Regions from separate parts of the Achromobacter sp. AONIH1 genome, predicted to be linked through region 3. Evidence: predicted binding sites of a transcription regulator. Region 3 holds the regulator's gene; each other region holds the start of a gene.
The links. Region 3 encodes NrdR, which represses ribonucleotide reductase genes. Its sites were predicted from a motif close to CACNANATNTNGTG; they were not measured.
Positions count from the first base shown of each region.

Region 1 (3,269 bases), 2.5 Mb from region 3:
GTGCACAGCGCGATTTCGCCGTCCGGGCCGTTGACATCGCTCAGCGCCTTGGTCGGCAGCGCGATTTCCATGCACAGGTTCGACTGGCGCACCGGCGCGACCTGGGGATCGAACGGGCTGTGCGTGTTGCAGTGGTCGACGTTCTGGATGTAGATGCGGCCGGTGCTGGCGCGCTCCTGCATCATCAGCGAGAACAGTTCCACGGCCGGCAGGCTGCGCTTGCGGATGGCGGGATTCTGCTCGTATTGCAGGTACAGGCGCTCGAACTCGTCCTGGTCGGCGAAGAAGGCTTCGTACAGGCCCGGGGTGTCGTGCGGCGAGAACAGCGTGATGTCCTGCGACTTGATCAGGCGCTGGTACAGCAGGCGGTTGACCTGCACGCCGTAGTCCAGGTGACGGATGCGGTTTTCCTCGACGCCGCGGTTGTTCTTGAGCACCAGCAGCGATTCGACTTCCAGGTGCCACAGCGGGTAGAACAGGGTGGCCGCGCCGCCGCGCACGCCGCCTTGCGAGCACGACTTGACCGCCGCCTGGAACATCTTGAAGAAGGGCAGGCAGCCGGTGTGCAGCGCTTCGCCGCCACGGATCTCGCTGCCCAGGGCGCGGATGCGGCCGCCGTTGATGCCGATGCCGGCGCGCTGCGACACGTACTTGACGATGGCGCTGGTGGTGGCGTTGACGCTGTCCAGATCGTCGTCGCATTCGATCAGCACGCAGGAGCTGAACTGGCGCATCGGCGTGCGCACGCCCGCCATGATGGGCGTGGGCAGCGAGATCTTGAAGCGCGACACCGCGTCGTAGAAGCGCTTGACGTAGCCCAGGCGCGTCTGCGCGGGGTACTTCGCGAACAGGCACATCGCCACCAGCAGGTACAGGAACTGCGGGCTTTCGTAGATGCGCTTGGTGACGCGGTTCTGGATCAGGTACTTGCCCTCCATCTGCTTGACCGCGGCGTAGGCGAAGTTCATGTCGCGCCAGTGGTTGATGTAGCCGTTCAGCTCGTCGAATTCCTCGCGGCTGTAGTCGGCCAGCAGGTGCGCGTCGTACTTGCCCTGTTCGGTCAGGTTGCGCACGTGGTCGTACAGGTGCGGCGGCTCGAACTGGCCGTAGGCGATCTTGCGCAGGTGGAAGATCGCCAGGCGCGCGGCCAGGTACTGGTAGTTGGGCGTTTCCTCGGAAATCAGGTCCGCGGCGGACTTGATGATGGTCTCGTGGATGGCGTCGGTGCGGATGCCGTCGTAGAACTGGATATGCGAACGCATTTCCACCTGCGACACCGAGACGTTCTCCAGGCCGTTGGCGGCCCAGTCGATGACGCGGTGGATCTTGTCCAGATCGATGGGCTCCATACGCCCATCACGCTTGGTGACCATCATTGCTGCTTGTTTTTCCATGGCGGACTGCATAGCTCCTGCGGCTGGGAAAGGACGAGCGACGTCCTTCCGAGTGATCGGAATGTTCGGGTTCGAGATTGGGGCCGACCGCCAGGGCTGGCGGGGCATGTGCCGTCGCTCGGAAGCCCGTGCCGGACGGCGGCGGGGCTATCGAGGCGGCTGGAGTGACAACACTATAGGTAGTGTATCACTGGTTTGGGTTGACTAGATCTTGTGCTTTATCAAGACCCGTGCATTTGTAGGGATATACGGGTGGATCGGGCCGGAAACGCGTACCCTCCGGCCGCCCGGCAGGGGTTCCGGGCGATTCAGAGGGCCGCCTGCCGCATCCGCCGCGACAGGGCGGCGGCGGTTTCCTTGCGCTCGCTGTAGCGGTCCACCAGATAGGGGGCCGCGTCGCGCGTGAGCAGGGTGAACTTGACCAGTTCCTCGACCACGTCGACGATCCGGTCGTAGTACGGCGAGGGCTTCATGCGCCCGTCCTCGTCGAACTCCTGGTAAGCCTTGGCCACCGAGGACTGGTTGGGGATCGTCAGCATGCGCATCCAGCGCCCCAGCACCCGCATCTGGTTGACGGCGTTGAAGGACTGCGAGCCTCCCGACACCTGCATGACGGCCAGCGTCTTGCCCTGCGTCGGGCGCACGGCGCCCACCGAGAGCGGAATCCAGTCGATCTGCGTCTTCATCAGGCCGGTCATCGCGCCATGGCGTTCCGGCGAGCTCCAGACCATGCCTTCCGCCCATTGCACCAGCGCGTGCAGCTCGCGCACCTTGGGGTGGTCCTCGCCAGCGTCATCGACCAGCGGCAGGCCGGACGGATTGTACAGGCGGGTTTCGCCGCCCAGCGCCTGGATCAGGCGCGCGGCTTCCTCGGCGGCCAGGCGGCTGTACGAGCGCTCGCGCAGGGAGCCGTACAGCAGCAGGAAGCGCGGCGGATGCGTGGCCCGCGCGGGGGCGAACAGCGCGGCCGGATCCGGCCGCTGGAACAGCGTGGAATCGAGGTTGGGCAGATCGGCGGGGATCTCAGACATGCTTTTTGCTCACTTATTGCTCAATTTCTTGCTTGCGACTTGCGCGCCGTCGATAGCGGATGTTTCGCCGTCTTGGCGGGGCCGGGCGGCGGGACGCTGGCGACCTCGCAGACCGCGCCCTCGCAGCAGTGCTCGGTCAGATAGCCCAGCAGGCCGCTCATGCGCGCGAAGTCGGCGCGGTAGATCAGGTTGCGGCCCTGCTGTTCGACGCTGACCAGTCCGGCATGCGACAGCTCCTTCAGGTGGAAGGACAGCGCATTGCGGGCGACGTCGAGTTGCCCGGCCATGACGCTGGGCGTGAGGCCGTCCGGGCCGGCGACCACCAGGGCGCGGAACACGCGCAGGCGCTGGGCATGGGCGAGGGCGCCGAGGGCGGCGACGGTCTGGTCTTCGTTCATTATTCAATCATACAACGATTATTGAATTATTTGGCCCGGTCGACGCTCGATGGCGCGCGGGCCGTCCCGGCCTGTCCGGCGGCGTGCCTGAGAGTCAATAGCTCGTGCGGCGCCGCGCCGCTATACCGACAGATACCGCAGCAGGCGCGCCTCGTCGTCGATGAAGGCCTGGGAATCGCCGCTCCAGGCCACCCGGCCCGTCTCGATGATGGCGTGGCGGTCGGCCGCCGCCAGCAGCGGTTCGAGGTTCTTGTCGATGCACAGCACCGCCAGCCCCGTGCGCTTCAGGCCGTCCAGCGCCCGCCAGATTTCCTCGCGCACCACCGGCGCCAGGCCCTCGGTGGCCTCGTCCAGGATCAGCAGGCGCGGATTGGTCAGCAGCGCGCGGCCGATGGCCAGCATCTGCTGCTCGCCGCCGGACAGGTGGCTGCCCAGGTGGCGGGCGC
Region 1 covers NZ_CP026124.1:5,942,373-5,945,641, reverse strand. The annotation lists gene nrdA (class 1a ribonucleoside-diphosphate reductase subunit alpha) at 1-1,394, opposite strand, end outside; gene arsH (arsenical resistance protein ArsH) at 1,703-2,425, opposite strand; gene C2U31_RS27100 (helix-turn-helix transcriptional regulator) at 2,446-2,823, opposite strand; gene C2U31_RS27095 (ABC transporter ATP-binding protein) at 2,944-3,269, opposite strand, start outside.
Region 1: a site for NrdR is predicted at 1,566-1,579, ahead of nrdA (class 1a ribonucleoside-diphosphate reductase subunit alpha). Genes of this name have one in related genera too.

Region 2 (3,269 bases), 2.4 Mb from region 3:
CAGAATGACGCCGGTCCCGTACAAGGGCAGCGCGCCGCTGGTGACCGCGCTGATCGGCGGCGAGGTCGCGCTGGGCGTGGACACCGTGGCGTCCGCCGCGCCGCACGCCAAGGCCGGCAAGGTGCGCGCGCTGGCCGTCACCGGCGCGCATCGCTCGCCGCAGCTGCCGGACGTGCCGACCTTCGCCGAGGCCGGCCTGCCCGGCGTGTCCATGGTCGGATGGTACGGCCTGGTGGCGCCGGCCAAGACGCCCGCGCCGGTGCTGGATACGCTGGGCCGCGCGGTCGAGGAAGTCATGCGCGACCCGCAGGTGCGCAAGTCCATCGAGGACATGGCGATGGAGCCGGTGTTCATGCCTGGCCCGGCCTTCCGCGATCAGATTTCCAGCGAACTCGCCACCTTCGGCGCCGTCGGCAAGCGCGCCGGCATCACGCTGGACTGAGACAGGCCGCCATTTGCCTTGCCGCCTTCTGGCGGACCTCAAGCGGTGGAGAACGCCGCCAGCGCCTCCAGCACGGCGGCCGCCGCCGCGCCCGGCTCGGGCGCGGCGCGATAGGCCAGCGCCATCGGCCGCCTGAGCGGCGGCGACAGCGCGCGCCATTGCACGTCCGCGTGCCCCGCGTCCTCCACTTCGGCCAGCGGCAGGATGGCCGCGCTCTGGCTGGCCGCCGCCAGGCCCTTCAACGCGCCCGGGTAGCTCAGGGCCAGGAATGGCCTCGGATTGAAACCGGCCTGGCCAAACCAGGACGCGATCAGGCCGTGCATCTGCGTGCCCGGCGCGAAGCAGGCCCAGCGCCGCGTCGACAGCCATTCGGGCGTGACCGCCTCGGGCGCTTCCCATGAGGCGGGCAACAGCGCGACCATTTCGTCGTCGCGCCAGGGCATCACGGCCACCCGGGCCGTGGCGGGCTGCGGACTGGCGACGATGGCCACGTCCAGCGTGCCGCCCTGCAGCCGCAACATCGCCTCGGCCGAACCCGCCGCTTCCAGTTTCACGTCCACGCCGGGCGCGCGCCGCCCCAAGGCCTCCAGCACGAGCGGCAGCAGGCGGATGCCGACGCCGGCCGACACGCCCACCTTCACCACGCCCACGCTGCCGGCGGCGCGGCGGCGCACGATGTCCACGAGATCGTCGCTGGCGGCCAGCAGCTTGCGTCCTTCCTCGACCAGCGCCTGGCCCGCCGCCGTCAGTCCGGCCTGACGCCGGCCGCGCAGCACCAGCGGAACCTGCATGCGCGCCTCCAGTTCCTTGATGTGCAGGCTGATCGTGGGCGGCGCCAGATGCAGCGCCTGCGACGCCGCCGCGAAGGTGCCCAGGTCGGCGATCGCGATCAGGGTCTGGATCTGATCCAGGTTCAGGTTACGCATCAGCTTTCCTGACGATTTAGGTCAGTTCATTCAACTTTACGGATGGCAGTGTATCTCCGAGCATGCTGCTCCATGAATCACGACACATCCACACCGCCCTCCCACGCCGCCACCGCCCGCCCCACCATCGAACCGCCGTCGGACGCAACCCGGCCGCGTCCCGCCATGCCCTGGCTCCACCGCCTGGGCGCGGCCTTGATGCGCCGGCTGCGACGCGCTGAAAAACGCATCACCGACAACTTCAGGGTGCCGCCGAACGGCGCTTGAGGGGACGCATTGCGTCTTTTCCCGCCCGGCCGGCGGGGTTTGCGCCCGATCAAGCGCCGGCCAAATCCGGCGCGGCTGCGCCGCAATCAACACCATATGTGGTGATAGAGTTTTCGCACTCCACTACATATGGTGCCACCCATGCAGATTGAACACATCCTCAAGCGTGACGGCCGGGTCGTCGGATTCGACGCCGGCAAGATCGCCCAGGCCATCGCGGCGGCGGGCCGGAGCACCGGAGAGCTGGAGCCGCATGCCGCCCGGGCGCTGGCCGCCACGGTGGCCGAGGCCCTGACGCGCGACGGCAATGTCTGCCCCGGCGTGGAGACCATCCAGAACCATGTCGAGGAAGCGCTGGTGCGCGCCGGCCACTGGCGCACGGCGCGCGCCTACATCGTGCACCGCGAGCAGCACGCGCGGCTGCGCTCGCTGCGCCACACGCTGGTGGACGTGGAAAGCGCGATGGAGGAATACCTGGAGCAGCGCGACTGGCGCGTCAACGCCAACGCCAACCAGGGCTACAGCCTGGGCGGCCTGATCCTGAACGTGGCCGGCAAGGTCACGGCCAACTACTGGCTGTCCAATGTCTTCACGCCCGAGGCGGGCCAGGCCCACCGCGACGGCGACATCCACATCCACGACCTGGACATGCTCAGCGGCTATTGCGCCGGCTGGTCGCTGCGCCAGCTGCTGACCGAGGGCTTCAACGGCATCCCCGGCAAGGTCGAGGCCACGCCGCCGCGCCACATGTCGGCCGCCATCGGCCAGATCGTCAACTTCCTCGGCACGCTGCAGAACGAATGGGCCGGCGCGCAGGCCTTCAGCTCCTTCGACACCTACATGGCGCCCTTCATCCGCCGCGACGCGATGACCTACGCCGACGTCAAGCAGGCGATGCAGGAGCTGATCTACAACCTGAACGTGCCCAGCCGCTGGGGCACGCAGACGCCCTTCACCAACTTGACCTTCGACTGGACCTGCCCGGCCGACCTGCGCGAGCAGATCCCCTACATCGGCGGCGAGGAAATGCCCTTCGCCTACGGCGACCTGCAGGCCGAGATGGACATGATCAACCGCGCCTACATCGAGGTGATGATGGCCGGCGACGCCAAGGGACGCGCCTTCACCTTTCCCATCCCGACCTACAACATCACGCCCGATTTCGACTGGGACCATCCCAACACCACGCGCCTGTTCGAGATGACGGCGCGCTACGGCCTGCCCTATTTCCAGAACTTCCTGAACTCGGACCTGGAGCCGCACATGGTGCGCTCCATGTGCTGCCGCCTGCAGCTGGACCTGCGCGAGCTGCTCAAGCGCGGCAACGGTCTGTTCGGCTCGGCCGAACAGACCGGCTCGGTCGGCGTGGTGACGGTGAACTGCGCGCGCCTGGGCCATCTGCACCGGGGCGACGAGGCCGGCCTGATGGCGCGGCTGGACCGCCTGCTGGAACTGGGCCGCGACGTGCTGGAGACCAAGCGCAAGGTGGTGCAGCGCTACATCGACCAGGGCCTGTATCCCTATACCCGGCGCTACCTGGGCACGCTGCGCAACCACTTCAGCACGCTGGGCGTGAATGGCATCAACGAGATGGTCCGCAACTTCAGCGGCGACGCCGACGACCTGACCACGCC
Region 2 covers NZ_CP026124.1:4,165,436-4,168,704, reverse strand. The annotation lists gene C2U31_RS19190 (tripartite tricarboxylate transporter substrate binding protein) at 1-442, shown strand, start outside; gene C2U31_RS19185 (LysR family transcriptional regulator) at 481-1,368, opposite strand; gene C2U31_RS19180 (hypothetical protein) at 1,441-1,635, shown strand; gene C2U31_RS19175 (ribonucleoside triphosphate reductase) at 1,777-3,269, shown strand, end outside.
Region 2: a site for NrdR is predicted at 1,757-1,770, ahead of C2U31_RS19175 (ribonucleoside triphosphate reductase). Genes of this name have one in related genera too.

Region 3 (3,269 bases):
GCCGAAGGCTACCCCGGCAAGCGCTACTACGGCGGCTGCGAATACGTGGACGTGGTCGAGCAGCTGGCCATCGATCGCCTGAAGCAGATCTTCGGCGCCGAAGCCGCCAATGTGCAGCCCAACTCGGGCTCGCAGGCCAACCAGGGCGTGTACATGGCCGTGCTCAAGCCAGGCGACACCGTGCTGGGCATGAGCCTGGCCGAAGGCGGCCACCTGACGCACGGCGCGTCGGTCAACGCCTCGGGCAAGCTGTACAACTTCATCTCGTATGGCCTGGACGAAAACGAAGTCCTGAACTACGACCAGGTCGAAAAGCTGGCCAAGGAACACAAGCCCAAGCTGATCGTGGCCGGCGCCTCGGCCTACGCGCTGCACATCGACTTCGAGCGCATGGGCCGCATCGCCCGTGAAAACGGCGCGCTGTTCATGGTCGACATCGCCCACTACGCGGGCCTGGTCGCTGGCGGTGCCTACCCCAACCCGGTTCCGCATGCAGACTTCGTCACCTCGACCACGCACAAGTCGCTGCGCGGCCCGCGCGGCGGCGTCATCATGATGAAGGCCGAACACGAGAAGATCATCAACTCGGCGATCTTCCCCGGCATCCAGGGCGGCCCGCTGATGCATGTCATCGCCGGCAAGGCCGTGGCCTTCAAGGAAGCGCTGGCCCCGGAATTCAAGGACTACGCGCAGCAAGTGGTCAAGAACGCCAAGGTGCTGGCCGATACGCTGGTCAAGCGCGGCCTGCGCATCGTTTCCGGCCGCACCGAAAGCCACGTCATGCTGGTTGACCTGCGCGCCAAGGGCATCACCGGCAAGGAAGCCGAAGCCGTGCTGGGCCAGGCTCACATCACGGTCAACAAGAACGCCATCCCGAATGATCCGGAAAAGCCCTTCGTGACCAGCGGCATCCGCCTGGGCACGCCGGCCATGACGACCCGCGGCTTCACCGAAGCCGAGGCCGAACTGACCGCCAACCTGATCGCCGACGTGCTGGACAACCCGCGCGACGAGGCCAACATCGCCGCCGTGCGCGCCAAGGTCAACGCACTGACCTCGCGCCTGCCGGTCTACGGCCGCAAGTAAGCGCCTGCGCTGTCCGCCCGGGAAACCGGGCGGCGGGGATGAAAAGGGACGGTTCCGCAAGGGCCGTCCCTTTGTTTTTGGCCGGACGCACGGTTGCTGGCAAAAATATCGGGGACGAATTCAGCCCTATTGACGATTTCCGCCGGACGGATCGTTACAATATGCTTAATTCTTGCCATCCGGCCTTCAGGGATCACACATGCGGTGTCCATTTTGCGGCAACCCCGAAACGCAGGTCGTCGACAGCCGCGTCTCGGAAGAAGGCGACGCCATCCGGCGCCGCCGCCGTTGCCTGTCCTGCGACAAGCGCTTCACCACCTATGAACGGGTGGAGCTGGCGCTGCCCTCGGTCGTCAAGCGCAATGGCAGCCGCAGCGACTACGATCCGGCCAAGCTGCGCGCCAGCCTGAGCCTGGCGCTGCGCAAGCGTCCCGTCAGTACCGGCGACGTGGATGCCGCCGTTTCCCGCATCGAAGAGCAGTTGCGGGCCAGCGGGCAGCGCGAAGTGCCCACCGAGCACATCGGCGAGCTGGTCATGAACGAGCTGCGCAAGCTCGACAAGGTGGCCTACGTGCGCTTTGCTTCGGTCTACAAGAGTTTCGAGGACATCGGCGAATTCGTCGAAGCCATCCGCGAGATGCAGGGGCCCTTGCTGCCCGGCAAGCTGCGCAAGGACTGAGCGGATCCGCCTGTTGTCGTCACGCCGCCGCTCGGGCGCCGTGGCTAGGTCGGCGCCCGAGGCCGACGGCCCGCTTCAGGCCGCCAGCTGCTGCCGCGCCATGCCGGGCGTGCGCGGCTCGAAGCGACGCCACACGCGCCGCATGTGCTGGGCCGAGCCAAATCCCGCCTTCTCCGCCACGCGCTCCAGGTCCAGCCGGGTTTCGCGCAGCAGGTCGCGCGCCAGCGCGACGCGTATCTGATAAAGATAGTCCATCGGCGTGCAGCCCGCGTGCAGGCGGAACAGCCGGGTCAGGTGGCGCGCGCTGGTATGGGCTTCCTGCGCCAGCGATTGCGCCGACCAGGGCGCCGCCGGGTTGCGCACCACCGCATCCTGCACCTTGTGGACGCCGGGATGCAGATGACTGCGGTGTTCCAGCCAGGGCGACAGGGCCGAATCCGTGCCGGCGCGGCGCTGGTAGACCAGCATTTCACGGGCGACCTCGCAGGCGATGCGCGGGCCGCAGTGGCGCGACACCATGTGCAGCGCGAGATCGATACCCGCCGTGATGCCCGCGCTGCTGACCAGCGCGCCGTCTTCGACGAAGATGCGGTTGTCGAGGATCCGCGCGCTGGGATCCAGCGCCGCCAGCTGCGCCAGGCTGCCGTGATGGGTGGTGCATTCGCGCCCGCGCGTGAGGCCGGCGGCCGCGGCGAACAGCGCGCCGGCGCAGATCGTCATCAGCGTGAAGCCGTCGGCCGGTTGGCGCGCGGCCAGCCAGTCGATGATGGCGCGCGCCTGCGCATCGTCCAGCCGCGTCGGCGTGCCCACCACGCCGGAAACGATGACCAGCGCGTTGGCGGGCAATCTGGCCGGCAGCGGCTTGATGCGCGCCAGGTGCAGCCCCGCCAGGCCGCATTCCAGCTCCGCCTCCGGTCCGCAGAAATGCAGCGCGAACGTGCCGGGGCACAGCCTTTCGGCCACCCGGAACGCCTCCGCCGGACCGGCCAGGTCCAGCAGCACCAGGCCGCGCGTCAGCACGAAGTACACCGGGATCATGGCGTGCGCTCGCGCATTTCAGCGGGACGACATGCTAAGCCGCCAGCACGTCGGCGGCACGCAAGACCCGCGCGAAGCGGCCCTGCAGCACCAGCTCGGTGCGGTCGCGGATCTCGGCGGGCGTGTATTGCCGGCCGGACGGGCTCTGCATGGCGAAGGTCAGGGTGGCGTCGGTGGGGAAGATCACCTTGAAGCCGGCGTCGCTGGCATGGCGGGAAGTGGTCTCGCAGCACTGCTCGGTGCGGATGCCGCTGACGATGATCTCGCCGATATCGTGATCCCGCAGCCAGTCATGCAGCGTCGCGCCGTCCTGGCCCTTGGCGTAGAGCGAGGAGTGCACGGTCTTGTGGAACACGGCGGTGGGCGAGATCTTCAGCTCTTTCAGCGTCTTGACGTGCCCGGACGCCAGCGAGAAGGGGTTGGCTGGATCGTCCGACACGCTGGTGTGGAAAACCTGCAGCACCGG
Region 3 covers NZ_CP026124.1:1,763,543-1,766,811, forward strand. The annotation lists gene glyA (serine hydroxymethyltransferase) at 1-1,086, shown strand, start outside; gene nrdR (transcriptional regulator NrdR) at 1,286-1,765, shown strand; gene C2U31_RS08125 (GlxA family transcriptional regulator) at 1,841-2,803, opposite strand; gene C2U31_RS08130 (cysteine hydrolase family protein) at 2,838-3,269, opposite strand, start outside.